2 regions of the Streptomyces sp. HUAS TT7 genome follow, and region 2 is predicted to be linked to the other one. Evidence: riboswitches for the same ligand, from Rfam matches in the RefSeq annotation. Region 2 holds a riboswitch; the other holds the start of a gene.
The links. A riboswitch is a leader RNA that binds a small molecule or an ion and turns the genes downstream of it on or off. The one in region 2 is predicted to bind ZMP and ZTP.
Positions count from the first base shown of each region.

Region 1: another riboswitch for ZMP and ZTP. It lies ahead of glyA (serine hydroxymethyltransferase); the one in region 2 lies ahead of ACSHXC_RS40175 (bifunctional 5,10-methylenetetrahydrofolate dehydrogenase/5,10-methenyltetrahydrofolate cyclohydrolase).

Region 1 is NZ_CP196175.1:3,417,029-3,432,776, reverse strand. Features, by position in the region: gene ACSHXC_RS15305 (malate dehydrogenase) at 1-23, shown strand, start outside; gene ACSHXC_RS15300 (hypothetical protein) at 87-404, opposite strand; gene ACSHXC_RS15295 (helix-turn-helix transcriptional regulator) at 457-702, shown strand; gene ACSHXC_RS15290 (hypothetical protein) at 699-1,205, shown strand; gene ACSHXC_RS15285 (isocitrate lyase/PEP mutase family protein) at 1,311-2,039, opposite strand; gene ACSHXC_RS15280 (carboxymuconolactone decarboxylase family protein) at 2,027-2,485, opposite strand; gene ACSHXC_RS15275 (carboxymuconolactone decarboxylase family protein) at 2,482-2,979, opposite strand; gene ACSHXC_RS15270 (PLP-dependent aminotransferase family protein) at 3,026-4,432, shown strand; gene ACSHXC_RS15265 (hypothetical protein) at 4,443-5,303, opposite strand; gene ACSHXC_RS15260 (hypothetical protein) at 5,445-5,714, shown strand; gene ACSHXC_RS15255 (glutathionylspermidine synthase family protein) at 5,726-6,907, shown strand; gene ACSHXC_RS15250 (polysaccharide deacetylase family protein) at 6,984-7,679, opposite strand; gene ACSHXC_RS15245 (hypothetical protein) at 7,981-9,741, shown strand; gene ACSHXC_RS15240 (hypothetical protein) at 9,743-10,129, shown strand; gene ACSHXC_RS15235 (hypothetical protein) at 10,137-11,042, shown strand; gene rocD (ornithine--oxo-acid transaminase) at 11,058-12,293, opposite strand; ZMP/ZTP riboswitch at 12,385-12,475, shown strand; gene glyA (serine hydroxymethyltransferase) at 12,504-13,775, shown strand; gene trpS (tryptophan--tRNA ligase) at 14,313-15,323, shown strand; gene ACSHXC_RS15215 (2'-5' RNA ligase family protein) at 15,428-15,748, shown strand, end outside.
Region 2 is NZ_CP196175.1:8,809,115-8,824,862, forward strand. Features, by position in the region: gene ACSHXC_RS40130 (reverse transcriptase domain-containing protein) at 103-1,887, shown strand; gene ACSHXC_RS40135 (transposase) at 2,173-2,925, shown strand; gene ACSHXC_RS40140 (IS110 family transposase) at 3,413-4,657, shown strand; gene ACSHXC_RS40145 (hypothetical protein) at 4,787-5,182, opposite strand; gene ACSHXC_RS40150 (hypothetical protein) at 5,204-7,459, opposite strand; gene ACSHXC_RS40155 (DUF6507 family protein) at 7,452-7,844, opposite strand; gene ACSHXC_RS40160 (pore-forming ESAT-6 family protein) at 7,925-8,236, opposite strand; gene ACSHXC_RS40165 (hypothetical protein) at 8,257-8,592, opposite strand; gene ACSHXC_RS40170 (transposase family protein) at 8,994-9,212, shown strand; ZMP/ZTP riboswitch at 9,312-9,397, shown strand; gene ACSHXC_RS40175 (bifunctional 5,10-methylenetetrahydrofolate dehydrogenase/5,10-methenyltetrahydrofolate cyclohydrolase) at 9,420-10,283, shown strand; gene ACSHXC_RS40180 (hypothetical protein) at 10,610-11,062, shown strand; gene ACSHXC_RS40185 (prepilin peptidase) at 11,327-12,058, opposite strand; gene ACSHXC_RS40190 (LysM peptidoglycan-binding domain-containing protein) at 12,272-15,625, opposite strand; gene ACSHXC_RS40195 (hypothetical protein) at 15,634-15,748, opposite strand, start outside.

The sequences.
Region 1 (15,748 bases), 5.4 Mb from region 2:
TCCGCGAGCTCGGCCTCATCTGAGCCAAGCAGCAAGCACTTCGACGGAGCCCCGGCAGCCACTGCCGGGGCTCCGCCCGTTTCCCGCTACTTCGCCGCCGCGTCCCTCGTCAGCTGCACGGCGGAGAGCAGGCTGAGCCCCGGCTGGGCCTGGCGCAGCGCCTTGACGGCGTGCACCGACTCGTCGTCCGGGCCCGTGTAGCCGACCGAGGCCCGCTGCTCGCGCACCCAGCGGGCACGCAGCTCGCGGTCCGGCACGGCCGCCGCCCGCTCGGCCATCTCGACGGCCGCCTCAAGACCCGGGCGCTCCGCCTCCCCGGCACCCTCCAGCGCCTCCCGCAGCGCCTGCGCGATGTCGTCCGCGTCGCGCAGCACCAGCACCGAAAGCTCCCTGCGTCCGAACATGAAAACTCCCCGCTCGTTGTGTTCCTGCTCATCAATGTAGTACTTCTTATACATGAGCGAGCAGGTGCACAACAGGTTGGCGATGGTGCGTGCCGAGCGCAAGGTGTCGCGCCAGAGCCTGGCCGAGGCAGTGGGCGCCCACTACCAGACCATCGGCTACATCGAGCGGGGGCAGTACAACCCGAGCCTCGACCTGGCGTTGAAGATCGCGCAGTACTTCGGGCTTCCGGTGGAGGCGCTGTTCTCCCTCGAACCGTTCCGCCCGCTCACCGACGAGGCCTACGGGAGGAACCAGTGACGAACGCCCAGCTGACGCGCTACGACCGGCGGATGCAGGAGATCATGAACCGGCGCGAGGCGGCGCCGCTGTACGCGACCGCGGGCCGCAGGCGGGTCCTGGTCGCCGTGCACGTGCTGATGACCGCGGCGACGGTGACGGCCGGGCTGGTCGCGGACGTCGGCGGATCGATGGTCGCGATGTGGGTGATGCTCGCGCTGGTGCTGCCTTGGTGCATCGCCACCGGCGCCATCAACGCCTCGACGCGCGGCCTCCTCGAACTGCGCCGCCGGGCCCTGGACGAGCGCCAGCGCGCGGAGCGCAGCGAGGTTCTGGCCCGCGCCCACCGGATCACCACCGGGCTGCTGTTCGCGGCCGCGGGCGCCGTCATCGGGTACGGGCTCGCGGGCGGCTCCACCGGCCGGCCCGCCCTGATGGCCCTGGTCGCCGGGGTGATCGCGCACTGGCTGATGCCGATGTGGGTGGCGGGCCTGCGCGCCCAGGACGAGCCGGACGACGAGTAGCGAGTACGAGGATGCGAGGGTGCCCCGGCCGACGAACGGCCGGTACGCACAAGAGGGTGCCCCCGGCCGCACAAGGCCGGGCGCACCCTCATCCACGTACGGCGGCTACAGCTCTCGCACCTGGCGGGCGATGTCCCGCAGCGCGTTCGTCGCGCGGATCTGGAGGCCCGGGCCGAACGTGATGCGGCCCGCGCCCAGTTCGCCGAGGCGGCGCGGGCCCGGGGCGTCCGGCAGGACCGCCATGTTCACCGGTACCGGCACGGCCTTCGCGATCTCCGGCAGGTGCTCGGCCGGGGCTGCGAAGGGGTAGACGCCGTCCGCGCCCGCCGCCACGTACGCCCGGGCCCGCGCGATCGTCGCGTCCAGCTCGGGCAGCCCGCGGATGTACGTGTCGACGCGGGCGTTGATGAACAGCCGGTCGCCCGCCTCCGCGCGCACCTCGGCCAGCCAGTCGGCGTGCCGGGCCGGGTCCTTGAGGGCGCCCCCGGCGGAGTCCTCCAGGTTGCAGCCCACCGCGCCCGTCTCCAGGAGCCGGTCCACCAGCTCCTTGGCGTCGAGGCCGTAGCCGCCCTCGATGTCCGCCGAGACGGGGATCGAGACGGACCGTACGATCCGGGTCACCGCGGCGAACATCTCGTCCGCCGGCGTCGCACCGTCCTCGCACCCCAGCGACGCCGAGACCCCCGCGCTCGGCGTGGCCAGGGCCGGGAAGCCGGCCTCTTCGAAGACCCGGGCGCTGGCCGCGTCCCAGGGGCCCGGCAGGATCAGCGGATCGCCCGGGGTGCGCCCCTGGTGCAGGGCGCGGAAGGCGGCGGCAGGGTTCAGCTGTGCCATTCGGTTTCTCCGGGTGCCGTGCGGCGGGTCACCATCAGGCGGTTCCAGCTGTTGATGACGGTGATCGTCGCGATGAGGTGGGCGAGTTGGGTCTCGGTGAAGTGCTCGGCGGCCTGCCCGTACACCGCGTCGGGTACGAAGCCTTCGGTCAGGACGGTGACCGCCTCGGTGAGGGCGAGGGCCGCGCGCTCCTGCCGGGTGAACAGGTCGCCGGCCTCCTCCCACGCCGCGAGAAGGCCGAGCCGCTCCTCGGCCTCGCCGGCCTTGCGGGCGGCCGCGAGGTGCATGTCCAGGCAGAAGGCACAGTGGTTGAGCTGGGACGCGCGGATCATCACCAGCTCGGCGAGGGCCGGGTCGCCCAGGCCCCGCTTGGCGGCCGCGCCGAGCCCGGCGAGGCTCAGATAGACGTCCTCGGGGACCTGGAACTCCCTTGCCCCTGTGCTCACTTGTACATTCCGGGGGTGTAGTGGCCGGCCGCGCCGCGCGTGGTCACGCCGAAGCGGTTCCAGGCGTTGATCATGGCGATGGTCGCGATGAGCTGCGCGAGCTCGGTCTCCTCGAAGTGCTTGGCGGCCTTCTCGTACACCTCGTCCGGTACGAAGCCGTCGGTGAGCACGGTGACCGCCTCGGCCAGCTCGATCGCCGCGAGCTCCTTCTCGGTGTAGAAGTGCGCCGACTCCTCCCACGCGCTGAGCTGCACGATCCGCTCCACCGACTCGCCGGCCGCGAGCGCATCCTTGCTGTGCATGTCCAGACACAGGGCGCAGTGGTTGAGCTGCGAGGCGCGGATCTTGACCAGCTCGGCGATCACCGGGTCGAGCCCGCGCTCGGCGGCGGCGGTCAGCTTGATCATGGCCTTGTAGACCTCGGGTGCGGCCTTGGCCCACTGGAGGCGGGGGAACTGCTCGGGTGCGTACGTCTTGGTCTCGTTCGTGGTCATGGGACGAACGTACGTGGAGTGTGGCACCCGAGTATGGTCCATTCCCATGGTGAAATCCTGGGCCACTTCTCCGGAAACTCTCGGTGTCGATCTGCACATCGACGTGGGCGGCGCGGGCCTGCGCTCGGGCCTCACGGACGCGCTGCGCGAAGCCGTACGCAGCGGACGGCTCACTCCCGGCACCCGGCTGCCGTCCTCGCGCTCGCTCGCCGCCGACCTCGGGATCGCCCGCAACACCGTCGCCGACGCCTATGCCGAACTGGTCGCCGAGGGCTGGCTCACCGCGCGCCAGGGCTCCGGGACGACGGTGGCCCAGCGAGCCGTGGCCCGCCCCGACCGGAGCCACACCCGGCGCCTGCCGACCCGCCGCAAGCCCACGTACAACCTGATGGCGGGCTCGCCCGACGTCGCCTCCTTCCCGCGCGCCGAGTGGCTCAAGGCGGCCCGCCGGGCGCTCACCGACGCCCCGCACGAGGCCTTCGGCTTCGGCGATCCGCGCGGCCGCATCGAGCTGCGTACGGTCCTGGCGGACTATCTGGCCCGCGCGCGCGGCGTGTACGCCTCGCCGGACCGCATCGTCGTCTGCTCCGGGTTCCTGCACGGCCTGATGCTGATGGCCAAGGTGCTGAGGGCCCGCCGGGTGCGGGAGGTGGCGGTCGAGTCGTACGGCCTCGACTTCCACTGGAACGTGCTGACCGACGCGGGCCTTCGCACCCCGGCGCTGCCGCTCGATCAACTGGGCACCCGTACCGAGGAGTTGGGGGCGATGAGGGGGGTGGGGGCGGTGCTGATGACGGCCGCGCACCAGTTCCCGATCGGGGTGCCGCTGCTGCCCGACCGGCGGGCGGCGGCCGTCGACTGGGCGCGCACCACGGGCGGGCTGATCCTGGAGGACGACTACGACGGGGAGTTCCGATACGACCGCCAGCCGGTCGGCGCGCTCCAGGGCCTCGACCCCGAGCACGTCGTCTACCTCGGCACCGCGAGCAAGTCCCTCGCGCCGGGACTGCGCCTGGGCTGGATGGTGCTGCCCGGACATCTCGCGGACGAGGTCGTGCAGGCCAAGGGCGGGGAGTGGGCGAACGGCTCGCTGGACCAGCTGACGCTGGCCGAGTTCATCCGGTCCGGCGCGTACGACCGTCATGTGCGCGGCATGCGGCTGCACTACCGGCGCCGCCGCGACCAGTTGGTGACCGCGCTCGCCGAGCGGGCCCCCGAGGTGCGGGTCAGCGGCATCGCGGCCGGGCTGCACGCCCTGGTCGAACTCCCGCCCGGCACCGAGCGCTCCATCATCCGGGCCGCCACCTGGCAGGGCCTGGCCCTGGAAGGCCTCTCCCGCTACCGCCACCCCGAACTCGCCCCGGAACGGGACGCGTTGGTGGTGGGGTACGGGACGCCGTCGGACTCGGGGTGGACGGGGGCGCTGGACGCGCTGTGCAACGTTCTGCCGTGAACGGTGTGGCTCAGTGCTCCCGTACGTCCTGGAGCGAGGGCTCCGGGTCCGGCTCCGGGGCCTCGCCGAAGCGGGCCAGGGCGAGCGCGCCCGCCACCGCCACCGCGAAGCCGGTGACGGTCAGCCAGCCGAGTCCGTCCCGGGTGCGGTCGCCCAGCCAGGCCACGCCCACCAGGGCCGGGCCGATGGTCTCGCCGATGACCATGCCCGCCGTCGCCGTGGTGACCGAGCCGCGCGAAAGCGCCGAGGTGAGCAGCAGGAACGCTGCGCCGCCGCCGAGCAGCAGGGCGTAAAGGGCGGGATTGGTCAGGTCGAAGGGGTCGTCGATGAGCCGGACCGCGACCTCGACCACGCCGAAGCCGCAGCCCGCGCCGAGCCCGAGGACCAGCGCCCGGGCGCGGTCCGGCAGCCGGCCCCCGACCGCGCCAGCCACCAGCACCGCGGCGGCCACCCCGAGGAGCCACCAGTGCAGGGAGGCGGGGCCCGCCTCCTCGCCCTCCGCGCCGGACGACAGGCCGAGCATGGCGAGGCCCGCGCAGACCACCCCGACCGCCGCCCACTCCGTACCGGAGAGCCGGACCTTGAGGATGCGGGCCGCGACCACCGCCGTCACCGCGAGCGAGGCGGCGAGCGCCGCGCCGACCGCGTAGATCGGCACCGAGCGCAGCGCGAGGATCTGGAAGACGAAGCCGAGGCCGTCGAGCGCCAGCCCCGCGACATAGCGCCACTGGCGTACGGCGCGCAGGAGCAGCGCCGCGTCGACACCGGAACCGGCGCCCGCCCCCGTACCCGGTTCGGCGGCGCGCGTCGCGGCGGCCTGGAGGACGGTGGCCGTACCGAAGCAGACAGCGGACGCAAGCGCGCAGATCATCCCGAAGAACACAGGGGGGACTGTAGCCGCAGGCCCGGCGGGCGGTGAAAGCCCGGGGGCGGGTCGCCGATGGCCGGGAACTAGTGTGTGGCCGAAACGCGTCCCACAGCGGAGTCGGTACGAGAACGGGGGAGATCCGCGATGCGAAGGTTCAGGTCCGCGACGGTGGTGCTCGGCGGGATGGGAGTGCTCGCCGCCACGCTCACCGCGTGCAGCGACGAACCGGACCGGCGCTGCGTCAACCCGGTCACGTACAAGGAACTGCCGAAGTACGAGTGCAAGAGCGGCGGCACCGGTCAGTACTACTACGGCGGGTCCAGCCGCAGCGGCAAGGTCTCCGGCGGCTCCTTCGACAAGTCCGGCGTCTCGCGCGGCGGGTTCGGCGGCCACGGCGACTCCAGCGGCGGCTGAGGGGCTGGAGCATGGAACGGCATGACATGGAACCGCGCCCCGACTGGCAGCGGACCGTCGAGGAGCAGGGCGTGATCTACCCGCTGACCCGCTACCCCGACGACTCGCTGCGCCCGTACTGGGACGAGAGCGCCTACTACTCCTTCACGCTGCCCGAGGTCGAGGCGCTGGAGGAGACCGTCGAGGAACTGCACGGCATGTGCCTGACCGCGGCGGCGCACATCGTCGAGAAGGGCCGCTTCGCGGACCTGGGGATCATGGACGGCCGGCTGGCCGACCTGGTGGCGGAGTCGTGGCGGCGCAGGGGCGAACTCCCGTCGCTGTACGGCCGGTTCGACCTGCGGTACGACGGGACCGGCCCGGCCAGGATGCTGGAGTACAACGCGGACACCCCGACCTCGCTGGTCGAGGCGGCGAGCGCGCAGTGGTTCTGGATGGAGGACCGCTTCCCCGGCGCGGACCAGTGGAACTCGCTGCACGAGCGCCTCGTCGAGGCGTGGAAGCGGCAGGCGCCACTGCTGCCGCCCGGGCCCGTGCACTTCGCCCACTCCGACACCGACGAGCTCGGCGAGGACCTCATGACGGTCGCCTATCTGCGCGAGACGGCGGAGCAGGCGGGCCTGGACACGGAGGCGCTGTCGGTCGAGTCGATCGGCTGGGACAGCATCACCGGCCGCTTCGTGGACGACCGCCTCCGGTTCATCCGGGCCTGCTTCAAGCTCTACCCGTGGGAGTGGCTGGCCTCCGACGAGTTCGGGCCACAGGTCCTCGACACCCTCGACAACGGGGGCGGTACGGGGACGACGTGCTGGATCGAGCCGGCGTGGAAGATGCTGCTCTCCAACAAGGCGCTGCTCGCGGTGCTGTGGGAGCTGTACCCGGGGCACCCGAACCTGCTTCCGGCATACCTGGACGGGCCGCGGGACCTTGCTGCCGGGCGGGGTTACGTGGCGAAGCCCCTGCTCGGCCGAGAAGGCGCGGGGGTCACCCTGCATCCCCCGGGCTCCGCCCCGGCCCGCCCCGACGAGCTCTGCTGCTACCAGGAGCTGGCCCCCCTGCCGGACTTCTCGGGGAACCGGGTGGTGCTGGGGGCGTGGGTGGTGGAGAACGAGCCGGCGGGCCTGGGCATCCGGGAGTCGGCGGGGCTCGTCACGGACGAGTACGCGAGGTTCGTGCCGCACGTGATCCGCTGAGCGTGGGCCCCCTGCCAAGGACGGCCCTGCCAGGTGCGCGGGGAACTGCGCGGGGCCGGGGGCGGACTCCAGGGTGTCACTCGGGCACGTACGACCGCAGCGGGGCCACCCGCAACCCCGCCGCGTCCGCTGCGGCCAGCGCTCGCGCCAGGTCCGCCGACACCGTGTCGTTGAAGTGCAGCAGCACGATGTCCCCCGCCCGCAGCGAGGGCGTCGGCGGGGTCACCCCGGACCACGTCGTGAAGTCGTACGTCCACGTGACCAGCGCCTTCGCCCCGCACTCCCGGGCCACCCGCCGAGTCGTCGCGTCGTAGGCGCCGTACGGCGGCCGGGCCAGCCGTGGTTCGAGGCCGAACCGGGCGAGGGCCTGCTCGCGTGCCCCGCACAGTTCGGACTTCTGGCCCGCTTCCGGCAGCGTCGTCAGATCGGGGTGGTTCACCGTGTGGTTCTCGACGGCGGCCGGTCCGTGGTCGAGCAGCGTGCGGAAGTATCCGGCGTCGTACGAGTACGCCCCCGGCAGCAGGAACAGGGACGCCGGGACCTGGCGGTCCAAGAGGAGTTGCCGCGCGGCCGGGTCGTGGTTCCAGCCATCGTCGATGGTGATGAAGACGACCGGGTCCGTCGTGTCGACGTGAGAGACGACGGGCACCGGCTCCGGCCAGGTGGCATCCGCCCGCGCGGGCCCGGCGAGGCCTGCGAGCAGCAGCACGGGTGCGAGGACGGCGAGGGCGGCGTGGCGGGCGCGGCGACGGGCGATGCGAGGTCTCGGCATGACCGGCATCATTGGTCCAGGCCAACTCCCTTGTCAATGGGGCCCGTTGCCCCAGCCGGGCCGCGCCGCGGGTGAGGCTTCGCGGCCGACGGCCGGGGAGTCGGCGGCGCCCCGATGCGCCCCATCCGTGCTCCCCCTGCCCCTTCCGTGCGCCTCCGCGGAACCCGTGGGGGCGGTGTGAACAGGGCGGCGTGCGCCCCGCATCGTCGTTACCATGTCCACCTTGGTCGCGCCTCGAACTCGCCTTCAAGGAAGGAAGTTGGTGAGTGCGGCGTACGTCAACCGTTCGGGGGAGCAGGACATGACGCAGGCTCAGGTGCCGCCGCAGGCTCAGGCCGCGGGACCCGGCGGGCTGCCGCCGGTGCATCCCTCGCTCAGCGAGGCGACCCGCCTCATGGCCGCGGGCAGCTACCTCGACGAGGAGTACCGCGACGCCGTCATCGACGAGCTGTACGTCCACGAGGAGCGGGTGACCGCCCCCTCCCTCGGCTTCGACGCGGCCCGCGTCCTCGCGCACGCGCTGCGCGCCCGGAACCTGGAGATCGCCTGGGCGCTCGGCATCCTCGTGCTCTGGGTGCTCGGCGTGGTCGTCACCCGAAGCGCCCTCCTCCTGGTCCTCGGCCCCTGCCTCCAGCTCGGCATCGCCCGCCTCATCCGCGGCACCGCCCGGCCCGCACCCTGGTACCGCACCGTCCCCGCGTTCGTCCTGCGCTGGTGGGCCCGCGGCCTGCTGGCCGTGTTCGCCGTCGCCGTCCTTGTCTCCATCTTCGGCGGGTACGACTCCTCGTCGCACAACTACCCGTCGGCATACGGGAGTTACGGAGAGGACGCCGCATACGGCACCGGCGGCTCGGGCTCCGTTCCGAACTTCGTCGCCGGGCCCGCCCGCCTCGTCGGGGGCGGTGCCCTCGATCTCGCGAGCCAGGGCTTCAGCCCCGGTCTGGCCTGGGGGGTCGCCGGCTGCTTCGCCGTGATCGCGCTCTGCGTCGGCCTGCAGCGCCTCCAGTTCGCCCGGATGATGGCGGGCGAGCTGTCGCCCGAAGGCTTCCAGGACTTCGCCGCCGACCCCGCGCAGAACAACGACAACGGGCGGCTCAAGCGCCTTGCCGCGATGATCCGCGTCGAGCAGCACGCCCGCCTCGCGGTCTACCGCGCCGACGCCCCCTTCCGCGGCGCGGGCGATCCCTTCGAGCCCTGGTCGGTCACCATCCAGCTGCGCCCCCGCAAGTCGCTCGGCGACCGGCGTCCGACCCGGGTGTGCAACGCCGAGATCCTGCGCATCGTCGAACCCCTCATCACCCAGCTCCGCATCCCCGCGCCGACGGCGGCCGCCGAAGCCCTCGCCGTACGCGACCGGCTGCGCCAGCTCGAAGTCACCGAGTACGTCTTCCTGCCCGTCGACGGGCTCCCCTCGCGCGCCCACGCCCCCTACCGCGAGGGCGACTTCGAGCAGCACCGCGCCGCCGCCCTGGAGGAGGGCGGCGAGGCGCGCAGGCACTTCCTGCGGATCCGGGTCGGCGGCTGGGAGGAACACCTCGTCACGACCGTGTTCGTGCGCGTCCACACGCAGGGCGGCATGCTGGTCCTGGAGATCGCGCCGCACGTGCTGCCCCCGCTGCGCGAGGACTTCTTCCGCGCGGACCGCGCCGCCCACGACTTCAACTGCCGCACCCCGCTGGGCAAGGCGGCCTGGGCCCTGACGCGCACCCCGGGCTCCGCGTTCCGCTCGCTGCTCGTGGTGGGCCGCGCGATCGGCTCCACCTGGCACCGCCTCACCGGCGGATACGGCCGGGCACTGCCCGACGGCCCCGCCCGCTCGGTGCGCGAACTGGCCGCGGGGCCCGACACCTCCCTCTTCCAGGCGATGGACTACCGGCGTTACGTGAAGTCCATCGAGGACCGGGTGACCAGCGGCGTGCGCAGCGCCCTGTACGAAGCCGGGTACGACACCGGGCAGTTCGAGCAGAAGATCGTCAATGTCGCCCAGGGCGGCGTCATGATCGAGAACTCCCGGGGAGCGATCAGCGTCGGCGACCACAACACCGTCAGGAACGAGGGCTGAGATGACCACACCGGGTGACGACAGCACGCAGCGGGACCAGCGATCCGTACACATCAGCGGGGTGACCGGGTCCGTCTCGGTCGGCGACCACAACAAGGTGACCAGCGTCTACCGCGCGGGCGCCCCCGACGACGAGGCCCACCTCCAACTCCTCGACGCCATCGTCGAGTTCAGGGCGGGGCTCGCCCAGCTCGTGCGCAACGACCAGACCCGCGCCCTGGACGCCGAACTCGCCGACACCGAGGAGGAGATCCGCACCGCAGGGCAGGCGACCCCGGGCCGCCTCGCCCGGCTCGGTGAGCTGCTCACCGGCGCCACCGCCCTCACGGGCCTCCTAGCCTCGGGCGAGACGCTGGTCCAGCGGGTCCGCGACCTGATCGGGATGTGAGGCCCCGGTGAGCGGCGGCAAGGACGAGGTCCGCTGGAACGCGGCCACCCAGAAGTGGGAGACGGTACGGGACGCCGCTTCCCCGGCGGCTCCGCCGCCACCCCCCGCGCCCCCGCCGGTCCCGCAGGCGCCGCCTCTCGTCCCCGGGCATGCGCACGCGGACCCGTACAAGACGGCCGGCCCGCAGCCGGGACCCCCCGCGCTCCCCGAGCCGCGCCCGGGCCGACGTGTGCCCGTCGCCGTCGTCGTGGCGGCGATGGTCTTCGTCGTGGTGGCCGGTGCGGGCGGCGGCTGGCTCCTCGCCCGCGGCGGGACGCACCACCCGAAGGCCGCGGCGAGCCCACCCGCGTCCGGCGCCCCCTCCGGCACCCCGGACCGGACCGGCGACGACAAGAGCAGCCCCTCTGTCCCGGCATCCGCCTCGCCCGGCGCCACCGTGCCCGCCGGGTTCCAACTCGCCCGGGATCCAAGGGGGTTCAGGCTGTACGTGCCGCAGGGCTGGACCCGTGAGGACCAGGGGCCCAAGGGTGTGTTCTACAACTCCGCCGACCGCACCCGTCTCATCCAGGTGTACCTCGTCTCCGAGGCGGGCCTGAGCCCGTACGACGCGCTGAAGCAGACCTCGGGGGAGCTGGCGAAGAACCCCGGGTACCAGGAGATCAGCCTCGGCAACGACGCGACCGTGCCCGGGGTCGCCCCGCAGGCCGCGCGGCTCGTCTACGCGTACGACAACCAGCAGCTCGGCCACCGGCGCCAAGTGGTGGACTACGCGTTCCTGACGCCCGGCGGCGAGCACTACGCCGTACTCTCCGCGGCTCCCGCCGAGGTGTGGCCCGAGCAGGAGCAGACCCTGAAGACCGCGCTCAGCGCCTTCTGCTCGGGTTCCAACTGCCCGTCTCTGCAAGGAGGTTGACGGTACCGGGCCGGGTCAGTGCTCGGCGAGCACCGCGCGCAGTTGGTCGAGGCCCCAGTCCAGATCCTCCTTGCTGATGACCAGGGGCGGGGCGATCCGGATCGTCGAGCCGTGGGTGTCCTTGACCAGGACCCCGCGGTCCATCAGCTTCTCCGAGATCTCCCGGCCCGTCCCGTACGACGGGTTGATGTCGACGCCCGCCCACAGCCCGCGCCCGCGCACCGCCTCGACCGCACCCGCGCCGGTCAGCAGGCCGAGCTCGTGGTGCAGATGCTCGCCCAGCTCGGTGGCGCGCTGCTGGTACTCGCCGGTGCGCAGCATCGCGATGACCTCCAGGGCGACCGCGCAGGCCAGCGGGTTCCCGCCGAACGTCGAGCCGTGCTCGCCCGGCCGGAACACGCCAAGGACTTCCGACGACGCGGCGACCGCCGACACCGGGACGACACCGCCGCCCAGCGCCTTGCCCAGGATGTACACGTCCGGCACCACACCCTCGTGCTCGCACGCGAACGTCCTGCCGGTGCGGCCGAACCCGGACTGGATCTCGTCCGCCATGAACAGCACGTTCCGCTCGCGCGTCAACTCCCGTACGCCCGCCAGGTATCCGGCCGGCGGGACGAGCACGCCGGCCTCGCCCTGGATGGGCTCCAGGAGTACGGCCACGGTGTTGTCGGTGACCGCCGCCCGCATCGCGTCGAGGTCGCCGTACGGGACGATCTCGAAGCCCGGTGTGTACGGGCCGTAGTCCGCGCGGGCCTCCGGGTCGGTGGAGAAGCTGACGATCGTGGTCGTACGGCCGTGGAAGTTGTCCCGGGCGACCACGATCTTCGCCTGCCCGTCCGGAACGCCCTTGATCTTGTAGCCCCACTTGCGGGCGGTCTTCACGGCGGTCTCCACCGCCTCCGCCCCGGTGTTCATGGGCAGTACCATGTCCTTGCCGCACAGCTCGGCGAGCTCCGTACAGAATTGGGCGAAGCGGTCGTGGTGGAACGCCCTCGACGTGAGGGTCACGCGGTCCAGCTGGGCCTTCGCCGCGTCGATGAGCCGGCGGTTGCCGTGGCCGAAGTTGAGTGCCGAATAGCCGGCCAGCATGTCGAGATAGCGCCGGCCCTCGACGTCCGTCATCCAGGCGCCCTCGGCGGAGGCGACCACGACGGGCAGGGGATGGTAGTTGTGCGCACTGTGTGCCTCGGCGGAACGGATGGCGTCTTCGGTCACGGCGTGTGTCGACACGGGTTCTCCGATCGTCATGCGGCATGGGGCGTTGGTGGTGCCCTTTTCTATCGTCGCTCGGATACCGGACGAAGAAACCTTGCCGTCGGACGTGGCCGGTAGGGTGTTCGGTACGCACGGCGACTGGCGAGCGGGGAAGCGACCCCGGGGGAGCCGTGCGCGGCCTGCCGCACGAGGTGCCGCCCGCCTGGGCACCCCGGGAACCTGTCAACGGACCCGGAGGACGCCATGAGCCTTCCCCTTTCCCACCCCGCCCTGCTCGCCACCGACCCGGAGCTGGCCGCGCTCGTCGCCGCCGAGGAACGGCTCCAGTCGGACACCCTGCGTCTGATCCCCAGCGAGAACTACGTCTCGACGGCCGTCCTGGAGGCCTCGGGGACGGTCCTCCAGAACAAGTACAGCGAGGGCTACGCGGGCCGCCGCTACTACGAGGGCCAGCAGAACATCGACAAGGTCGAGAGGCTGGCCGTCGACCGCGCGAAGGCCCTGTTCGGCGTCGAGCACGCCAACGTCCAGCCGTACTCGGGCTCGCCTGCCAACCTCGCCGTGTACCTCGCGTTCGCCGAGCCGGGCGACACCGTGATGGGCATGGCCCTGCCGATGGGCGGCCACCTCACGCACGGCTGGGGCGTCTCGGCGACCGGCAAGTGGTTCCGTGGCGTGCAGTACGGGGTGCGCGCCGACACGGGCCTGATCGACTTCGACGAGGTGCGCGACATCGCCCTCAAGGAGCGCCCGAAGCTGATCTTCTGCGGCGGTACGGCGCTGCCCCGCACGATCGACTTCGCCGCGTTCGCGGAGATCGCGCGGGAGGCGGGCGCGGTGCTCGTCGCGGACGTCGCGCACATCGCGGGGCTCATCGCGGGCGGCGCCCATCCCTCCCCGGCGCCGTACGCCGATGTCATCTCCACGACCACCCACAAGACTCTCCGGGGTCCGCGGGGCGCGATGCTGATGTCCCGGGAATCGCACGCGAAGGCCATCGACAAGGCGGTCTTCCCCGGGCTCCAGGGCGGCCCGCACAACCAGACCACCGCGGCGATCGCCGTCGCGCTGCACGAGGCGGCGCAGCCGGCGTTCTGCGCGTACGCGCACCAGGTGGTGGCCAACGCGAAGGCGCTGGCCGAAGCTCTGCTGGCCCGGGGCTTCGACCTGGTGTCGGGCGGCACGGACAACCACCTGATCCTGATGGATCTGACGCCGAAGGACGTGCCGGGGAAGGTGGCGGCGAAGGCGCTCGACCGGGCGGGTCTTGTCGTCAACTACAACACGGTCCCGTACGACCCCAGGAAGCCCTTCGACCCCTCCGGGATCCGCATCGGCACGCCTTCGCTGACGTCCCGGGGTCTGGATGCCTCGCACATGCCGCTGGTGGCGGAGTGGATCGACCGGGGGATCGTGGCGGCGGGCTCTGGTGACGAGGGTGCCCTTGCGGCGATCCGGGCCGAGGTGGCCGACCTGATGGCCTCGTACCCTGCCCCGGGGCTACCCCTGGATTGAGCCCCTCCCCGCCCCTTCCCCAGACCCTCCGAGGGGTGTGAGTGGGCTGAACTGGCTTCCTGGGGCTCCGCCTCAGACCCTGTTCGCGCCTTAAGGGCGCTCGTCCTCATACGCCGGACGGGCTAAAGACGCCCGTACCGCATGCTGCCAGGGGCGCGGGGCTGTGACATTGCGCGGCTCCGCCGCGATGGGCGCGACCAGCGGTGCTGGGCGACCTACAGGGGCGCGGGGAACTGCGCGAGCAACCACGCACGGTCCGCAGTCGAAAGCCGCCCACCCAGCCTCTCCGGCGTTTGAGGAGCGGGGTCCGGGGCGGAGCCCCGGGGGTCAGCCGGTTCAACACCCGTCACGGGCGAGTGGGTGGGCCAGCGCCCCGGGGGTCGGGGGCGCGGAGCCCCCGCGGGGGTGGGTCACCTTGTGGGGCCGGTCACAACGGCGCGGGTTTCCGGGACGGTACGCGCACCTGAGAGAATGCTGAGCATGGCCTCCACCCGCCCGCCCGTCACCCACCACCACCCTCAGGGGAATGGCTCCGCCATGCAGCGTCGTCCGCGTGTGCTCTCCGGAATCCAGCCCACCGCAGGCTCGTTCCACCTCGGCAACTACCTCGGCGCGGTCCGCCAGTGGGTGGCGCTGCAGGAGTCCCACGACGCGTTCTACATGGTCGTGGACCTCCACGCGATCACCGTTCCGCAGGACCCGGCCGAGCTGCGCGCCAACACGCGGCTCGCCGCGGCCCAGCTCCTTGCCGCCGGTCTCGACCCCGAGCGCTGCACGCTGTTCGTCCAGAGCCACGTCCCCGAGCACGCCCAGCTCGCCTGGATCATGAACTGCCTGGCCGGCTTCGGCGAGGCCAGCCGGATGACCCAGTTCAAGGACAAGTCGGCCAAGCAGGGCGCGGGCAACGCGACCGTAGGCCTCTTCACGTACCCGATCCTCCAGGTCGCCGACATCCTGCTCTACCAGGCCAACGAGGTCCCGGTCGGCGAGGACCAGCGCCAGCACATCGAGCTCACCCGCGACCTGGCCGACCGTTTCAACGGCCGGTTCGGCGAGACGTTCACCGTCCCGGCGCCGTACATCCTCAAGGAGACGGCGAAGATCTACGACCTCCAGGACCCGTCGATCAAGATGAGCAAGTCGGCGTCGACGCCGAAGGGCCTCATCAACCTGCTCGACGACCCGAAGACGACGGCGAAGAAGGTCAAGAGCGCGGTCACCGACACGGACACGGTGATCAAGTACGACACCGAGAACAAGCCCGGCGTCTCCAACCTGCTGTCCATCTACTCCACGCTCACCGGCAAGACGATCGCCGAGCTGGAGGCCGAGTACGAGGGCAAGATGTACGGGGCGCTCAAGACGGACCTCGCCGAGGTGATGGTGGAGTTCGTCACGCCGTTCCGCACGCGTACGCAGCAGTACCTGGACGACCCCGAGACGCTGGACTCGCTGCTCGCCAAGGGCGCCGAGAAGGCCCGCGCGGTCGCCGCCGAGACGCTGGCGACGGCGTACGACAGAGTCGGCCTGCTGCCCGCCAAGCACTGAACCGGACGGCCTGGCCGGAGCCCGACCAAGGGCTCTGGTCAGCCGACGCCGATCCCGTCACACTCACACTGCACAGCACCGACCGACACCATGAGGAGAACGACGTGGGGACCGTAACGCTCGGCGTTTCGATCGCGGTCCCGGAGCCGTACGGCAGCCTGCTCCAGGAGCGGCGCGCGGGCTTCGGGGACCCTGCCGCGCACGGCATCCCCACGCACGTCACCCTGCTTCCGCCGCACGAGGTCGAGGCGGAGTGTCTGCCGGAGATCGAGGCGCACCTGGCCTCGGTCGCTGCGGCGGGCCGGGCGTTTCCGATGCGGCTCGAAGGGACGGGGACGTTCCGCCCCCTGTCCCCGGTCGTCTTCGTCCAGGTGGTGGAGGGCGCGGGCGACTGCGCGTGGCTCCAGCAGCGGGTACGGGACGAG
Region 2 (15,748 bases):
TAGTCGCCGGAGTCACGACCGGCCAAGGAGGACGGGAAAGCCGTCCGCATCGGGCGAAGGGGTCCAGGTGATCGGACACTCAAGACTCGGGAGGTATGCGAAATGCAGAGCGCCGAAACGGTGCTGGGTGTCCTCCGTGAACGCGGCAGGCGTGGCCTGCCGTGCAATGAATTGTATCGACAGCTCTTCAATCCGCAGTTGTATCTGCTGGCTTACGGGCGTCTGTACTCCAACAAGGGTGCAATGACGCCGGGGGTCAACGGGGAGACCGTGGACGGCATGTCGCTGGGCAAGATCGGGCACGTCATCGACGCGCTGCGCCACGAGCGGTACCGATGGAGCCCAGCTCGCAGGGTGTACATCCCGAAGGGGCGGGGCAGCGCGAAGCTGCGTCCGCTTGGCCTGCCTCCGTGGAGCGACAAGATCGTCGGCGAGGTGATCCGCCTGCTTCTTGAGGCGTATTACGAGCCGACGTTCTCTAACTCCTCTCACGGTTTCCGTCCCCGCCGGGGCTGCCACACCGCCTTGCGTGATGTGGCTAATACCTGGACGGGAACAGTCTGGTTTGTTGAGGGGGACATAGCCCAGTGTTTCGACCGGCTTGACCATTCGGTCATGCTCGGGATTCTGGGTGAGAAAATCCACGACAACCGGTTCCTTCGGCTGGTGCGCAACATGCTCAAGGCCGGATACATGGAGGACTGGGTCTGGAACGCCACGCATAGCGGGAGTCCGCAAGGTGGGGTTGTTTCACCGATCTTGTCCAACATTTACCTGCATAAGATGGACGAGTACGTCGAGAACGTTCTGATCCCGGAATACACCCGGGGAAGGATCAGGAAGCCGAACCGCGCCTTCTTTAGGGTGTGGGCGGCCATGCAACGCGCCCGCAAGCGTGGCGACCACATTCAGTTGCGGGAGCTTCGCAAGCAACTCCGCAGCATGCCAAGCCAGGATACTCAGGATCCCGGCTACCGGCGGCTTCGGTATGTGCGCTATTGCGATGACACCCTGCTCGGGTTCGCCGGACCAAAGGCAGAGGCCGAGGAAATCAAGGAGCGACTGGCGCAATTCCTGCGTGACGAACTCAAGTTGGAATTATCGCCGGAGAAGACGCTCATCACACACGCCCGCACCCAGGCGGCGAGGTTCCTCGGCTACGACTTCACCGTGCACCACAACGACCGCAAGATCTCCGGCGGACGCCGTTCCGTCAATGGGGTCATCAGACTGCGCGTCCCTCGTTCGGTGGTATCTGCCAAGCAAGCCCAGTACATGGAGCGCGGCAAACCCGCGCGTCGGCCCGAACTGCTGAACCAGGACGACCACGTCATTCTCAGCACCTACGGGTCGGAGTACCGCGGCATCGTCCAGTACTACCTGCTGGCCGGCGACGTCTTCCGACTCGCCCGGCTGCAATGGGTCATGGAGACCTCGATGCTGATGACGCTCGCCAACAAGCACCGTTCGTCGGTGTCGAAGATGGCCCGCACGTACGCGGCCACCATCGAGACACCGCACGGGCCACGCAAGTGCTTCGAGGCCCGCATCGAACGCGTCGGCAGGAAGCCACTGGTCGGACGGTTCGGCGGGATCCCGCTGCGACGGAACAAGAAGACGGTCATCACCGACCGTCGGCTGGCCCCGGTCAACACCAAACGCAAGGAGCTGGTCACCCGGCTCCTCGCCGGACGGTGCGAGGCATGCGGGCGGATCGACGAGGTGGAAGTCCACCACGTCGCCAAGCTCGCGGACCTCGGACGACCGGGCAACCGGCCGCCGTGGGCAGATCTCATGGCCGCGCGACACCGCAAAACCCTTGTGGTCTGCGGAAGTTGTCACGTGGACATCCACGGCAAGAGACCCGTCGCAGCACCCACGGAGTAGTCACTGGAGAGCGACGTGCGGTGAAAGTCGCATGCGTCGTTCGGGCTGGGGGCCGTGGGAAAAGGACCTGCTCAGCAGGCACCTCGCTGACGGCCCACCAGTACTTTGTGGCAGGGGCTGTCGAGACGGGTGCAGGAGATCGCCACCGCACACAGGGGCTGCCTGCCCGCCGCGGCACCCGATCCCGAACCCGTCATCCCTGAGCCTGCGGAGGTCAGGGACCCGGAGGCGGCCGATACGCCCGCCCGACGCCACGCGAAGCGACTGTTCGAAGCGGTGCATGCAGTGACTGACACCGCCCGCGGCCGCAGCCACCACTCCATCGCCCGTGAACTCGGCCTGAACCGGCGCACCGTGCGCAAGTACGCGCAGGCCACGACCTGGCAGGAGTGCATCCGGCGCCGCTACCCGCGCAGGCCCACACCACTCGACCCGTATCTCGGCTACCTGCGCCAACGCTGGGACGAGGGCGAGCACAACGCCTTCGTCCTCCACGAGGAGATCGCCGCCAAGGGCTACCGAGGCCACTATCAGCAGGTGAAACTTGCCGTTCAACCCCTGCGCCGCGGTCTTCCGCTGGCAGAGGTCCACGAACGGGCACCCTCACCGCGGGAGGTCGCTCGCTGGATCGCCACTGCCCCTGACCGACGCGGCCTTCACGTCCGTGAGCGGCTGTCCCGCTTGCTGGACCAGTGTCCGGAGCTGCAGCGTGCCCACACGCTGGTCCGCGAGTTCGCCGCGATGCTCGACGCCCAGGACGCCGCTTTGCTGCCCGCCTGGCTCGACCGGCTCACCACCTCCCGCCTCCCGGCCCTGGCCAGCATGGCCAAGTCCATCCGCGAGGACGAGGCAGCAGTCGTGCAGGGGATCACCACATCCTTCAGCTCGGGAGTCAACGAAGGGCGCATCACCGACGTGAAGCTCCAGAAAAGGATCATGGGAGGACGGGCCGGTATCCCCCTGCTCCGGCAACGAGTCGTACTCATCGCACACCTCCGTCGCCGCTATCCAGGCTCCAACCCACCTGCCCCGCGCTGATCTCCGTCTACGAAATTCTTGCCGGAGCCACGATCACTTGTACGCGGACAAGCCTTCAAGATCCCGTCGATCGCTGCAACCGGCCCCGCCCTCCCACGGCGTTCCAGCAGTACCTCGACGCACGCGGCTTGCCACGACCCCTGTGGTGGCGCCAAGGCAAATGACCCCGGCCCTCAAGATTCCCGACAGCGATCCAGCGCGGCTTCGCCGTGCGCCGGAGGCACAGTAGATGGGTCGCTGTGCGCCGCACGCGTTCCTGTCCACCCTGTTACGAGATCGACGGTGCCGAGACAGTGGAACTGTCCGTTCCGGACGAGACCGACGACTCTGTGATGCCTCCGAGCTCGCACGACAGCGTGGTACTGAGGGCCGTCCACGGGAACCGTGGAGTGTTGCCATGAGCACGCGCGTCAGATTCTGCGTACTGCCTTGGCCCTCCCGGAACGGCGCCGCGACAACCTGAAACAGAAGAAGCGGAGACGTGGCCATGGATGTCCTTCACGAACGCTGCGCCGGCATCGACATCAGCAAGCGGGACGCCAAGGTGTGTGTCCGCACCCCCAGTCCCCGCCGCAAGGGGACGTTCACCCAGCAGACCACGACCTTCGGCGCGACCACCAACGCCATCCTCGACCTGCGCGATCACCTCCTCCATGCGGACGTCACTCTGGTGGTGATCGAGGCGACCGGCGACTACTGGAAGCCCTTCTACTACCTGCTGGCCGAGGAGTTGAACGTCGTCCTGGTCAACGCCCGCCAGGTGAAAAACCTGCCCGGTCGCAAGACCGACGTCTCTGATGCTGCCTGGCTGGCCCAACTCGGCTCCCACGGCCTGGTCCGGGCCTCGTTCGTGCCCCCGCAGCCCGTGCGCGAGCTGCGTGACCTGACCCGGGCACGCACCCAGCTCACCCGCGAACGCGCCCAGGTCACCCAGCGCCTGGAGAAGCTCCTGGAGGACGCCGGCATCAAGCTCTCCGCCGTCGTCTCCGACCTCATGGGCGTCTCCGGCCGCGCCATGCTCCAGGCCCTGATCGACGGCCAGCGCGATCCGCCGCTTCTCGCCGATCTCGCCAAGCGCCGGATGCGTAGCAAGATTCCTGAGCTGAGCCAGGCGCTGACCGACCGCTTCCGCGAGCACCACGCCTTCCTGACCCGCCTCTACCTCGACCAGTACGACCACCTGTCCGGTGTCATCGACCAGTTGACGGCCCGCGTCGAGGAGGCGATGGCCCCTTTCCGTCCGGCGCTGGACCTGCTGGACACGATCCCGGGAGTGAACCGGGTGGTGGCCGAGGTAATCGTGGCCGAGACCGGGGGTGACATGACCCGATTCCCCTCGGCCCAGCACCTGGCCTCCTGGGCCGGACTGTGTCCGGGGCACCACGAATCCGCCAGCCGGGTCCGCAGCACCCGGGTCCGGCCCGGCAACCCCTACCTGAAAGGGGCCCTCGGGATGGCCGCGTTCGGAGCGACACGCACCAATGACTCGTTCCTACAAGCTCGCTACAAGCGGCTGACCGCCCGCCGCGGCCCGATCAAGGCACTTGTCGCCGTCGAACACTCGATCATCACCGCGGTCTGGCACATGCTCCACGACAACGTGCCCTACCACGAGCTCGGCGGCAGCTACTTCACCCAGCGAGACCCCGAACGAGCCGCACGCCGAGCCATCTCCCGGCTCAACGAGCTCGGCTTCCGCGTCACCCTCGACCCGATGGAAGCCACTGGATGAACGAGCACGGCCGACACCCGGCGGAGACACCCCGACCGGGCCAACACTCCTGCCCGAAACCCCCAACCACCTGCAGTTATTTACGCGTCAGAGTCGCTCCGTGGTAAGCGGAGGTATCGGCCACCGGACCTATTTCCGCTTACCGGACCGGAATGCTTGGAGCTCGTCCGTAAGGGCCATGAGATGCTCCTGCTCGACAGCGGGAACTACGTAACCCAAAGACTCGGCCCTGGCCCGGAATTCTTCCGGAAGCACGGCATGGTGCCTGGAAACGTAGAACCAGAGGTCACCGCGCCAGACCCACTCTCCGTCCGTGAACATCGAACCGCCGCCCATGATGTTCTCGCCCGACCCGAGCACGTCGTCGACGACGCCCATGGAGGCGAAGAGCATATGCCCGCTGCGGAGATAAGAGGCGATTTCGCTCTCGTTCGGCTGCGGCGCATCCGCCACGAACGAGCGGATGCTGCTGGTGGCCTCCGGGCTCGACGGCCAAAGCTCGCTGTAGAAGCCGAGAACCTTCACCTTGACACTTCCCTTCAAGGACTACTTGGCAATGGGGAGGAAGGTCCTCCAGTATCCACCATTTTGCACCTCCGGTACTTGGCCCTTGGGCCGTGAGGGGTAGATACCCACTTCGTTCGTCGGAGCCATGACCGGAACACCCAGTTCGTTCGCCAGCTGCTGCGCCGCAGGGATATCTGTTATGCCGTCGCGAATCCGTCCCGTATGGCAAGAGATGAGCCTGACGGGCCCACCCTTGTAACTGGGATTGTTCCTGATGGCCTCGACTATGTGGGAGGGGTGCACCTCGCCAGGCGGGAAATCGACTCCAGCAGCATTCTTCCTGCCGGGCATGAAGAATCCCTTGTCATTGCCGTGAACGATCACGTCGTGGTAGCCGTCTAGCCGTGCCGTGAATTCCCGGTTCAATTGGGTCATGCTGTCGTAGCCGATTGTAGTCAGGTGCGGCTGCTGGTAGACGTGGTCACCAGTTGCCAGCACGATGTCACCGTGCTCCTTGGGTGGAGCGGGCAGCTTGGACTCCGGCGCGTCCGGCGGGACATAGTCCGACCGCATGGTGTGTGCGGGATCCGGCGCGGGCTCCGCCGCCCCGTGATCGGTGTCCTTACTGGCGGAGTGACCGGCATTGCCATGGTTGCCGTGTTCGCCAGTGTGCCCTTCGCCGCCGCTCGGCGTGTGGGACCCGCCGCCACCCGACGGCGTGTGCGAACCCGCACCGCTGCCCGAGCCGTCGCCGGTCGGATGGTCCGCGGCATGGCTGCCCGTGGACAGCGTGTTGTGCGTACCGCCACCCCGGGGTGGCTCATGCGCTGCGGTCGGGCCCGATACCGAGTCGCGGGTGGTGTTGTCCAGCGTTCCATGGCCGGTCCGTTCACCAGCGGCAACGAGCACGGGTGATTGAGCCCCGGGCAGGGAGGTCTCCGCCGCGTGCGGCAGGGAGCTTTTGAGCTGGGCGATCTGGTCGGCGGAGAGCTCGACATGGGCCGCGGCCTTGGTGCCGTCGGGGCGGGTGACGGTGTACTCGCCGTCCTTGAAGGAGAGTTTGGTGCCGTCGGGCCATTCCGCGTAGGTGTCGGTGACGTGGGGGAGGCCGGGGTCGTGGGTGAGGTGGGCGGCGTCCGCGAGCGGGCCGATGGACAGCCCCTTGAGGCCCTTGAACACATCGGCGACCTTGCCGACGCCGAACCTGCCGGCCTGGAAGACATACGTCATGGGGTCGACGACGCGTCCCACCTTGCCCAGGACGGAGACCGTTTTGGCGACCGCGCCGCCCTTGGCCGCTGCTCCGGCACCGCCGGTGAACACGGTCGTCAGCACGTTGAAGGCGACCCCGCCTGCCGCGCGGGCCGGGTTCTTGCCCCACTCGTCATAGGCGACCAGCGCCTTGCCGCTCTCCTTGAGCGCAGTGCGGGAATCGCGGAACCATTTCGGCATCATGCTGTCGGGCGTGGCCAGGAAGGCCTCCCGGGCACCGGGAAAGCTGACTATCACGAGGCCGGTGGCGAGTTTGCCCAGGCCCTTCCAGGCCTCGCCGGCCGCGTCCCACCCATCGCAGCCGAGCAGGATGTCGATGCCCTTGGCGGTGCCCACGATGCCGTCGATGATGAAGCCGTCCCACACGAGACTCTTGCCCTGGTGCCACAGCCAGCTCAGCCCGGTGTATTCGGGGTCCGCGTAGCTGCCCCAGGGTGCGTTGTCCAGGTGGTTGAGGTCGTCGGCACTGGCTCCGTAGGCGCTGGTGCCCTTGGGCAGCAGTTGTCCGCCGCTGAGTTTGCCCAGCACCAGGGTGCTGCCGCCGACCAGGGCGGTGATCTTGTTGTGGCAGGCGATCTCGGCTTCGTAGAACGCCTCCAGGGTGGCCTGGACCTCGTCCTTGAGGCCGTCGTTACGGTCCCGCTTCTTCTCATCACGCCGCCAGTGGTCATCACCCGCAATGCTGGCGGTGAACGCGAACGCCTGGCGCTGCAGGTCCTCGAGCCTCTTCGCCAGCGGCCGCACCTCCTGGCTGTAGGCGCTCAAAGCAGCCGACACCTTCTCCAGTTGCCCCGCGAACGCGGCGGTCTTGGCGGCCACCGGCGCGGTCGTTGCGAACAACTGGTCCGCCTCCGGCGCCTTGTAGAACGCCGCCGCCCCCTGGAAGTGGGAGTGGATACCCGCCCCGGCATCACGAAAGGCCCCGGCCTCCGTGCTCAGGAGCGCCGTGTCATGGTCGAGGCTGTCCAGGTCACCGGTGAACTGGGGGATACCCGAGGGCACGATCGCTTCGGGCTCACTCACTGACGGCCTGCTTCCCCGAGAACCCCGGCGGCGCCGGTACCGGCTCCTGGACTGCCGCGTGCAGGGCCTGCGCGGCCATCGTCAGATCGCCCTTGGCGTACTCGGTGGTCGCCTCCACCGCCCCGGTCAACGACTTGCCGGTGCGCTCCACGACGTAGCGCAGATCCTTCTGCCAGTGCTGCATGAACTCACCCAGCGCCGCCGCCACCGGACCCGTCGCCAGCGCCGGCCCGGTATACCCCGAGGCAACCGTGCCCGCAGCCGTCGCCGTCCGCGGCAACGTGTCACTCAGATTCGTCCCCGCCGTCGACAAATCCTCCGCCGACACCGCCGCCTTCTTGAGCGCACCCTGCACCCCCGACGGACTGATATCCCACCCGGTCACCGCAAACTCCCCGCTCCCCGTCGTCCCAACCCCCGCGCCCCGAAGGGCCCGTTCTGTACCTGCATGCCGCCTGTGCCGCTTCAGCCGATGGCGTCGACGGCGGCCTTGGCCTTGGAGAGCGTGGACTGGGCGGTGCCGTCGTTCAGTTCCAGCGTGCCGCGCACCAGGCGGATGATCTCGCGGACCTCGGCGGCGGCCTTGTTCCAGCGCAGTTCCTTGCCGTGGTACTCGTCCGAGACGCCGTCGGCGGTGAACTCGGCCATCGCGGCCTTCACGGCCCGGTCGCGGTCGTTGAGCACACGCTCCAGGTGCCCGACGATCCCGGCGAGACCGCCCTGCACCTCAGTCGATGCGCCGGTGTCGTAGCTGAGCCGGTCCAGATTCTGACCCATGTCTGTATCTCCCCCTGTGCTTAGTGACGTCCGCCGAAGCGGGCCGCGTCGAAATTGGCCGCCGACATGTTCTGGTGCGCGTTGGACTCCTGCTCGTGATCACCCGTACCGAACGCCGTGTCCATCCCGGACTGACCACCCAGAATGTCCTGCAGCGACCCGTTCAGATCACCTGTGATCTCGTCCGCATGATTCTTGAACGAGTCGAACGCGGCCTTCCCCGCCCCGTTGAACTTCCCCTCCAACGGCTCCGCCGCCGCCACCAACTGCCGGATCAACGCACCCAGATCACCACTCGAACCCTCGGTGCTCTTCCCCAGATCGGACAGCGTCGTCGACCCCATGTCGAACTTCACGCACACACCCCCGCAATCGTCATCTCCAGCGGGCGCCGGGCTCCCACGTACTGCCCCCTGCGCCTCATACGCCCCATCGGACCAGGTCAATTTCTATCGAACGGGCGTTGCAAACGCAACGCGGTTCCGAGCCAAGGCCTTGAAGTCAGGCCATGCCCCCTGCTGGGTGCGCGAACACGTTGCCCTGGCTGGTGGTCATCGTGACCACCGTTTCCATGACGCGCTGATCTTCCAGCGGCCCAAGCGGCAAGGGCGCTGCCTCGTCAGGCACCCCGGCAAACCAGCCATCACCTATCAGGCCGCAATCCACCTCGCCGCATACTCCTGTGGGTCCGGGGTGAGATCAGATCTGGCCCCAGGACTTCTACTTCCGCGGCCTGGACAACGACGTACGCGACCCCGTGATCGTCACCGGCTTCCATGCCAGCCGCACCCACAGGCTCACCGCCGGTCAGAAGGACGCCAACCGCGTCCTCGCCGTCGGACGCGCACCGGTCGAACACGGCTTCGCCCACCTCAAAAACTGGCGGACCCTCACCAAAGTCCGCACCGACCCCGCCAAAGCCGCCCACTTCCTGCGTGCCCTGCTCGTTCTCACGAACCTCGAAGTCAACCGCTGACCGGCTTCGTTTGCTTCCAGCAGCGGGCGTGGCCGGCGAGGCAAGTCCCTTGCCAACCGAGGGCGCTGATCGGAGTGCATGCTGCGTCTACTACAGTCCGGTGTGGGCCGCGACTGGCGCTGAGGTGGAGCACCACCGGGGAGCGGTCTGACGAGACGTCGTTGCCGTGCGCCTGGGCGAGTGGTCAGCAACGCCTGGAGGACGACCATGTCCGCGACTCAGACGGCCCAGCTCATGGACGGCACCGGCCTTGCCAAGCGCATCCTCAAAGAGGCTGCTGCCAAGGCGGCCGGGATCTCACAGCGCACGAGTACTGCCCCCTGTCTGGCGACGGTGCTGGTGGGAGAGGACCCCGCATCAGTCACGTACGTCCGCATGAAGCGGGCGCGGTGCGCAAAGGCAGGTATCCAGTCCCGGCACATCGCTCTTCCTGCCACCACCACGACCGTTGAGCTGATCGACACCCTCGCCGGCCTGTCCGGCGATCCAGCAGTGCACGGCATCCTGCTCCAGCATCCTTGCGGCCCGCACATCGACGAGCGCGCGGCGTTCGAGGCCATTGCCCCGGAGAAGGATGTCGACGGGGTCACGATGCATTCCTTCGCCGCTATGAGCTTTGGCCTGCCGGGCTTCGTATCCTGCACTCCGGGCGGAATCATGCGGCTGCTGGAGGCGTACGACGTCAACCCCGCCGGCAAGCACGCCGTCGTGGTGGGGCGCAGCGCGATTCTCGGCAAACCGGTGGGGATGCTCCTGCTCGCCAAGGACGCAACGGTGACCTACTGCCACTCCCGCACGGCAGACCTGCCGGCACTCGTCCGGGAAGCGGACGTAGTGGTGGCGGCCGTGGGGCAGCCCCGGCTGATCCGCGGTGAGGACATCAAGCCCGGAGCGGTGGTGATCGACGCCGGATACAACCCGGGCAACGTCGGCGACGTGGACTTCGACACCGCCCTCACCCGCGCCCGCCTGATCACCCCGGTACCCGGCGGCGTCGGGCCGATGACCATCGCCGTCCTGCTCGCACAGACCGTGGACGCCGCCGCCCACCAGCTCGGACTCCAGCAGTGAACCCGTGAACATCACCCGACAGTTGACCTGAGTCTCTCCTGCACGCGTGAACACCTGATGACGCAGCTCCGTGAACAAAGCCACGCTGACAGACGATCTACTCCGCAGCCTGCCGCCCACCACCAGTGTGAGCACTCCGACAGACCGTCACACCAGCCCTTTCACCTGCGACTTCAAGTTGGCGGAGGCTCGGTGTGATCGGTGAGGTGCGCACCCTAGGGTGAAGACACCGGTCGGCGGTGTCCCCCGTCATCGCCGACCGGCCCTCAGACGCGGTGCGCGAAGCACCGGCCGGAGCGGGGAACAGGGGAGAGGGAACCGACGTGGTGAGGGCCTGGCTTGTCGACGAGGGTGCACAGCTGACGGCGCTGGAGCTGCCCGCCGATGATGCGGGTGCGCAGTATGCGCACATCCGCAGCGCCGTGGGCGGGAGCGCGGAAGCCGCCTACTACCACCGCGGCTCGGTGCTGCACGTTCCTGCGACTGGCAGCACGGACGGGCTCAGCCCGAACCTTGCCGTGTGGGCACTGGCCTGCGGCTGGCGGAAGGTGGAACTGCCCTACCTGCTGTACGGGCCGATTGTGATCACCGGCCCCTATGACGTGGACGGCGCCGCGGTGAGCGAGCTGTCCGACCGGCTCACTGCGCATGTGCGCACCGTGTGCGACACGGTTAGGGAAACCGTGATCGGCTGGCGCACCCGGAGGCCGGCCTCGAACGAGGCAGCGCTGAGCGAGCTCCTCGCCTACGCCCGGCGTGACCTGGCCGCCGTGAGCTGACTGCGCACAACGGGCCGTCCACGCGAAGGGGTGCGCACTGGCGGTGCGCACCCGAACTCGCTGCGGAGCCGCCGACGATGCGCTGCGCAGTGAGATGGTGCAAGGGCCCCGGGCCTGCGCAGGTACGTCAAAGTCGTGTCGACCCTTGCTCGGAGTCGCCTTCCCCGGAGACGGCTTGACCGGCGGCAGGTCCGCGATGGCGGACGGGACGTCTGCCCGGCTACGTGCCGGCGGGCGGTCAACGTCCCGAGCAGTGTGGCACTGTCATCGCGCGATCATTCCCACGATGGTGCCGCAGATGAGGAACGGACCGTAGGGGATCGCTGACTTCGCATGGGCTTTGCGCAGCGCTATCAGGCCCAGGCCGAAGGCCGCAGCGAGGAGTTGGCCGGCGATGGCGCCGAGGGCGAGAGTGCGCCAGCCGTACCAGCCGAGCATGGCCCCGAGCGCGACGGCGAGTTTCACGTCGCCGAACCCCAGACTCCTGGGACTGATCAGGAAGAGCACGAAGTAGCCGCCGCCCAGGGCCAGAGCACCGCTCAGTGCGTTCGGCCAGGATCCGCCTGCGTTCGGGAAGAGAGCTGCGGCGCCGAGCAGGAGCAGCATGGCGGCCGTGAGGGGGAGGGTCAGGACGTCCGGCAGGCGGTGGACGGTGGCGTCGACCCAGGCGAGCAGCACAAGGATCGGCGTGAGGAGCAGCCAGACAGCCAGTTCGGGCCGGGGCTCCGTCGTATAGGCCAGAACACCGCACACCAGGATGGTGATCAGAGCAGCGACTGGAGCAGAGGGCCCGTACCAGCGGCGGGCGCGGGGAGCGGTCCGGTTCTCGGTGACGCAGTTCTTGCAGTGGGGGAGTCCGAGCCAGGCCGGTGCGGGGTGTCCGGCCGGGCACTGCGACCGCCAGCTCTCGCCCGCCGGGACGGCCAGTTTGTACACGGCGCGCGGCAGGAGCAGTCCGGCAAGGGCGCCGTAGGCGACGGCGAAGGTCACGAGCATGCGCACCGGCCGGGCCTGCGCATAGCGCTGACGGCACGGACGCCGCCCCGGTGGGCCGCGGATCCGCGCGAGGCATCAGGGCCTGGGCTCTGGACGGTTGGCAGACTGCGCAGGTCCTGGACAGCCGGACGCGCACTGCGCACCGGCGACTGCGCACGGTCGCTGGCCGGCGACCGTGCGCCTGCCTGCGGCCGGCGGATGGTTCTGGCTGTCCTAGAAACCTTGTGCACGCTGTCCCGCTCCGAGAAGGCTGTCGATGAGGTGTTCGGTCTCGGGGTCCAGCGGGCACCGGTTGTCGCGGCTGATCTGTTGGACGCGGGTGGAGGCGGTGAAGAGGCCGGGACGGCTTCCGGCGGCGTGCTCGATGCGCAGCCAGTCGCGGTAAATGATCTCTGCCGTTTCGTCCACTTCGAGTCCCGTGGCGACGGCCTGGCGGGCGGCGGCGAGGTCGTGATGGGGGCCGGGGGCCATGCGCCAGGTGGCGACAGTGTGGGCGACGTCGACGATCCGGGTGATCATCTCCTGCTGGTGCGGCAGGGCCCAGGGCAGAGCGTTGGCGCCGAAGGGCTTCCCGCGTACCAGGCCGAGGGCGCGCTCCAGGTCACCTACGCAGGCGGGCCCACCTGCCAGGGCCCACTCGGCGAGCTGCTCGAACTTGGTCCAGTCGCATCGGACTTGGGGGGAGAGGTTGTAGGTGTCGTCGCGGGCGGTGCGGCGCGGTACGTAGGGGTTGCCGTGTGGGTCGTCGCCGAAGCCGCGGCGGAGATCGCCCAGCCGGGAGTCGAGGGTCTTCTTCGACCAGGGGGTGAGCGGGTCCATGTCGACGCAGAGGGTGTCGGCGCGGCGGCCCGGCTTGAAGAACAGCAGGGCGGCGAGTTGGGCTGCGCGGGGGCCGTGGCCGGAGCTGGAGAGTCCGGGGGCGTGTACGGGCCCGAGCACGCTGATTTCGGGGGCGTGGAGATCATGGGTCTCTGCCGTGTCCCCCTTGCCTCCCTCGTCTTTAGTGGCGGGTGTAGCGCTCACGGTGGAGGGGGCCGGATCGGATGCCTCGGCCTCGGTGCCTGGGGTGGCGGGGGTGTCGGCGGGCTGCGGGCTGGACGCCGGGAGGCCGGCGGGCACGAGGTGGAGGGCGGCTGGGTCGGTGCTGGCGGTCACCAGTGCCGGGAACGCTCCCAGACTCGTGAGGGCAGGGGCCTGCGGGGCGGCCTGGGCCTTGGGGGCGGCGGAAGCGGGTTCCGGCTCGGCGGGCGTGGGCGTGGTGGGTGTGGTGGCGGGAGGGGTCTCGGGTTCGGCCGGCACGTTCTGCCAGGCACCTTCGGCGGGGATGGATGGTTGGCCGGAGATCCGGAGTTCGGCTGCGATCTGCTGGAAGGCCGCATCGTCGAGGCGCTGCAGTCGGATCGGCCCGATGGTGTCCAGGTCCTGGAGTTCGGATGAGGAGGCGTCGAGGATCTCGGCGTCGGGGAAGTGGTGGCTGGTCGGGGAGGCGGAGGCGACCAGGGTCACCGGGAGGTCGCCGGCCTTGTCGAGGGCCTCGGCGAGCTGCCAGGCGGTATCGCTGTCCAGCTCTGCCGCACACAGCAGGAGGTAGGGCAGGGCGGCTTCTTCGGGTTGTTGGTAGGCGGTGAGCATCCAGTCGCCGAGGTCGCGCACGGCGTGGGCGGGCTCGCGCTTGTGTGCGATGCGCGAGGTGGGCAGCAGGTGCGGCAGTTCGTCGCCGAACCCTAGCGTCACGATCTCCACGTGCTCGGCCCAGGGGCTCATCCCGAGCTCCAGCGCGATGGAGGTGCACGCCTCACGGATGTGCTCGACCGTGCCGTCCAGGAGGACGACGCGCGGGTGGGCCAGGTTGAGGAGCACGACGCTGTCGTCCTCGGTGGCGCCGATGGTGGTCAGGACCGGGTAGGGGGCCGCGACGGCTGCGGCCTCGTCACCGCTGAGCAGCGCCGCATTGGTGGGCAGCGTCCACCAGCCGTCCGCTCCCTCCACGAAGGGACGTTGAGGGGCGGTGTCCGCTTCTCCGGGCAGAACTTCTATGGCCTGCCGGCTGAGCCGGGCGGCTCGGATCACGGGGAGCGGCCGGTTGTCGGCCTGGGCGTGGTGGGCCAGGGTGCGTAGGGCGAGGTCGAGTTCGTCGACGAGGGTGGGTGCGGCGGCTTCGGACAGCTGGGCTGCTGCTGGCGAGGTTTCCTCGGCGATGGCGATCGTCTCGCCGGGTGCGCGGCGTCGGCGCTGGAGGATGCGGCGCAGGGTGAGGGCGCCGGTGATGGCGGCGGCCAGGAGCGCGAAGGCCCCGGCCACGGTGGTGAGCTGGACGTGCTGGCGTGCGGAGGGGCCGGGCTGCGCAGCCGGAGGAGTTACGGGTATGGCCGGGGTGGAGGGGGCTGTGGACGGGACCGTGGAGGGGGCGTTGGAGGGGGTCGAGGCGGGAGGGCGGCTGGCGGAGGGGGTGGCGGGGGCCTGCCGGGCTGGTGTTTCGGTCGGGGCTGCGGGTGTGGCCGAAGGGGCCTGCGGCCGCGGGGTGTCGTGCGGTGGGGCGGGGGCGGGCGCAGCCGGGGCCGGGTTCTCTGCGGTGGGCGGCGGAGTTGTGTGTCCCGGGTGTTCGGCTGCGGGCGCGGCGGGTGTGGGGATGTCGAGGCTCCAGCCCACTGCGAGTTCGTCGGGGTCGGTCAGCCGGCCGCCGGTGGGCTGGGGCTTGTCCCGGTTCGCGTCGAAGATCTCCTGGTAACGGGCGCCGTCGTGGTACTCGCGTTCGGCGATCGTCCAGAGGCTGTCGCCGGGGCGGACGGTGTCGCGGTGCGGTGTGCCCGCCGGGGTGGTGCCCGCGGTCTGGACGGTGGGGTGGAGCAGCGGCAGGTCGGCGGGAAGCTGGAGGATCCAGCCCGGCTGGATGGGGGAGTTGGTGCGGAAGGTCGTGCCGTCGGCCATGGTGAGGCCCTCGTTCGCGGCGGCGATCTTGGTGTAGAGCTCGCCGTGGCCGGTGAGGTGTTCGGCGATGCTCCACAGGCTCTCGGCGGGACGCATCTCGCGCACCGTGTAGGTGTGTTGGGCCGTGGGCGCCGGGGAGGTGTCGGCGGCCGGTGTGGTGGAGGCGGGCGGCGCGGCGGGATGAGCGGTGGGCGCGGGGGAGGCCTGGCCGGGGAGTTGGGTGGCGGTGACGGCGTGCGCGGTGGCCGGGGCGGCCAGGGCCGTGCTGGTGGGCAGCAGGACCAGGATGCTGCCCACCAGCGTGGCCGCGGCGCGCTGGCTCAGCTGCAGCCCCGGCAGTCGGGGCGCGCTGCGGCCCCTGAGCCGGGCCGGGATCTCCACGAGCAGCGAGACGACGAAGGACAGCCAGCCGGTCCAGCCGACGGCCGCGACGAACAGCAGCGCCACGCTGGTGGTGTCGGTGCGGGTGAACAGATGACTCAGTCCGTCCAGGCCACTGGGCAGCAGCGCAGCGGTGGCCTGCCACAGCAGCCAGGGCAGGCCCGCGAGGAGGGCCACCAGCGCGAGGAGCGCGGTCACGGCGCGCAGGACGGCGGGCAGCGTGCGCCGGCGGCGAGCAGCGGGGCGGGGGAGGGCCATGCGAGTCCCTATCGGTCCGGTTGGGTGATGCCGTGGAGGAGGGTGGCGGAGCTGGTGGCGTGCACCGTGAACGTCTTGGGCCAGAACGCGGCGTGGTAGCGGCCGGTGACGGTGACCGTCACG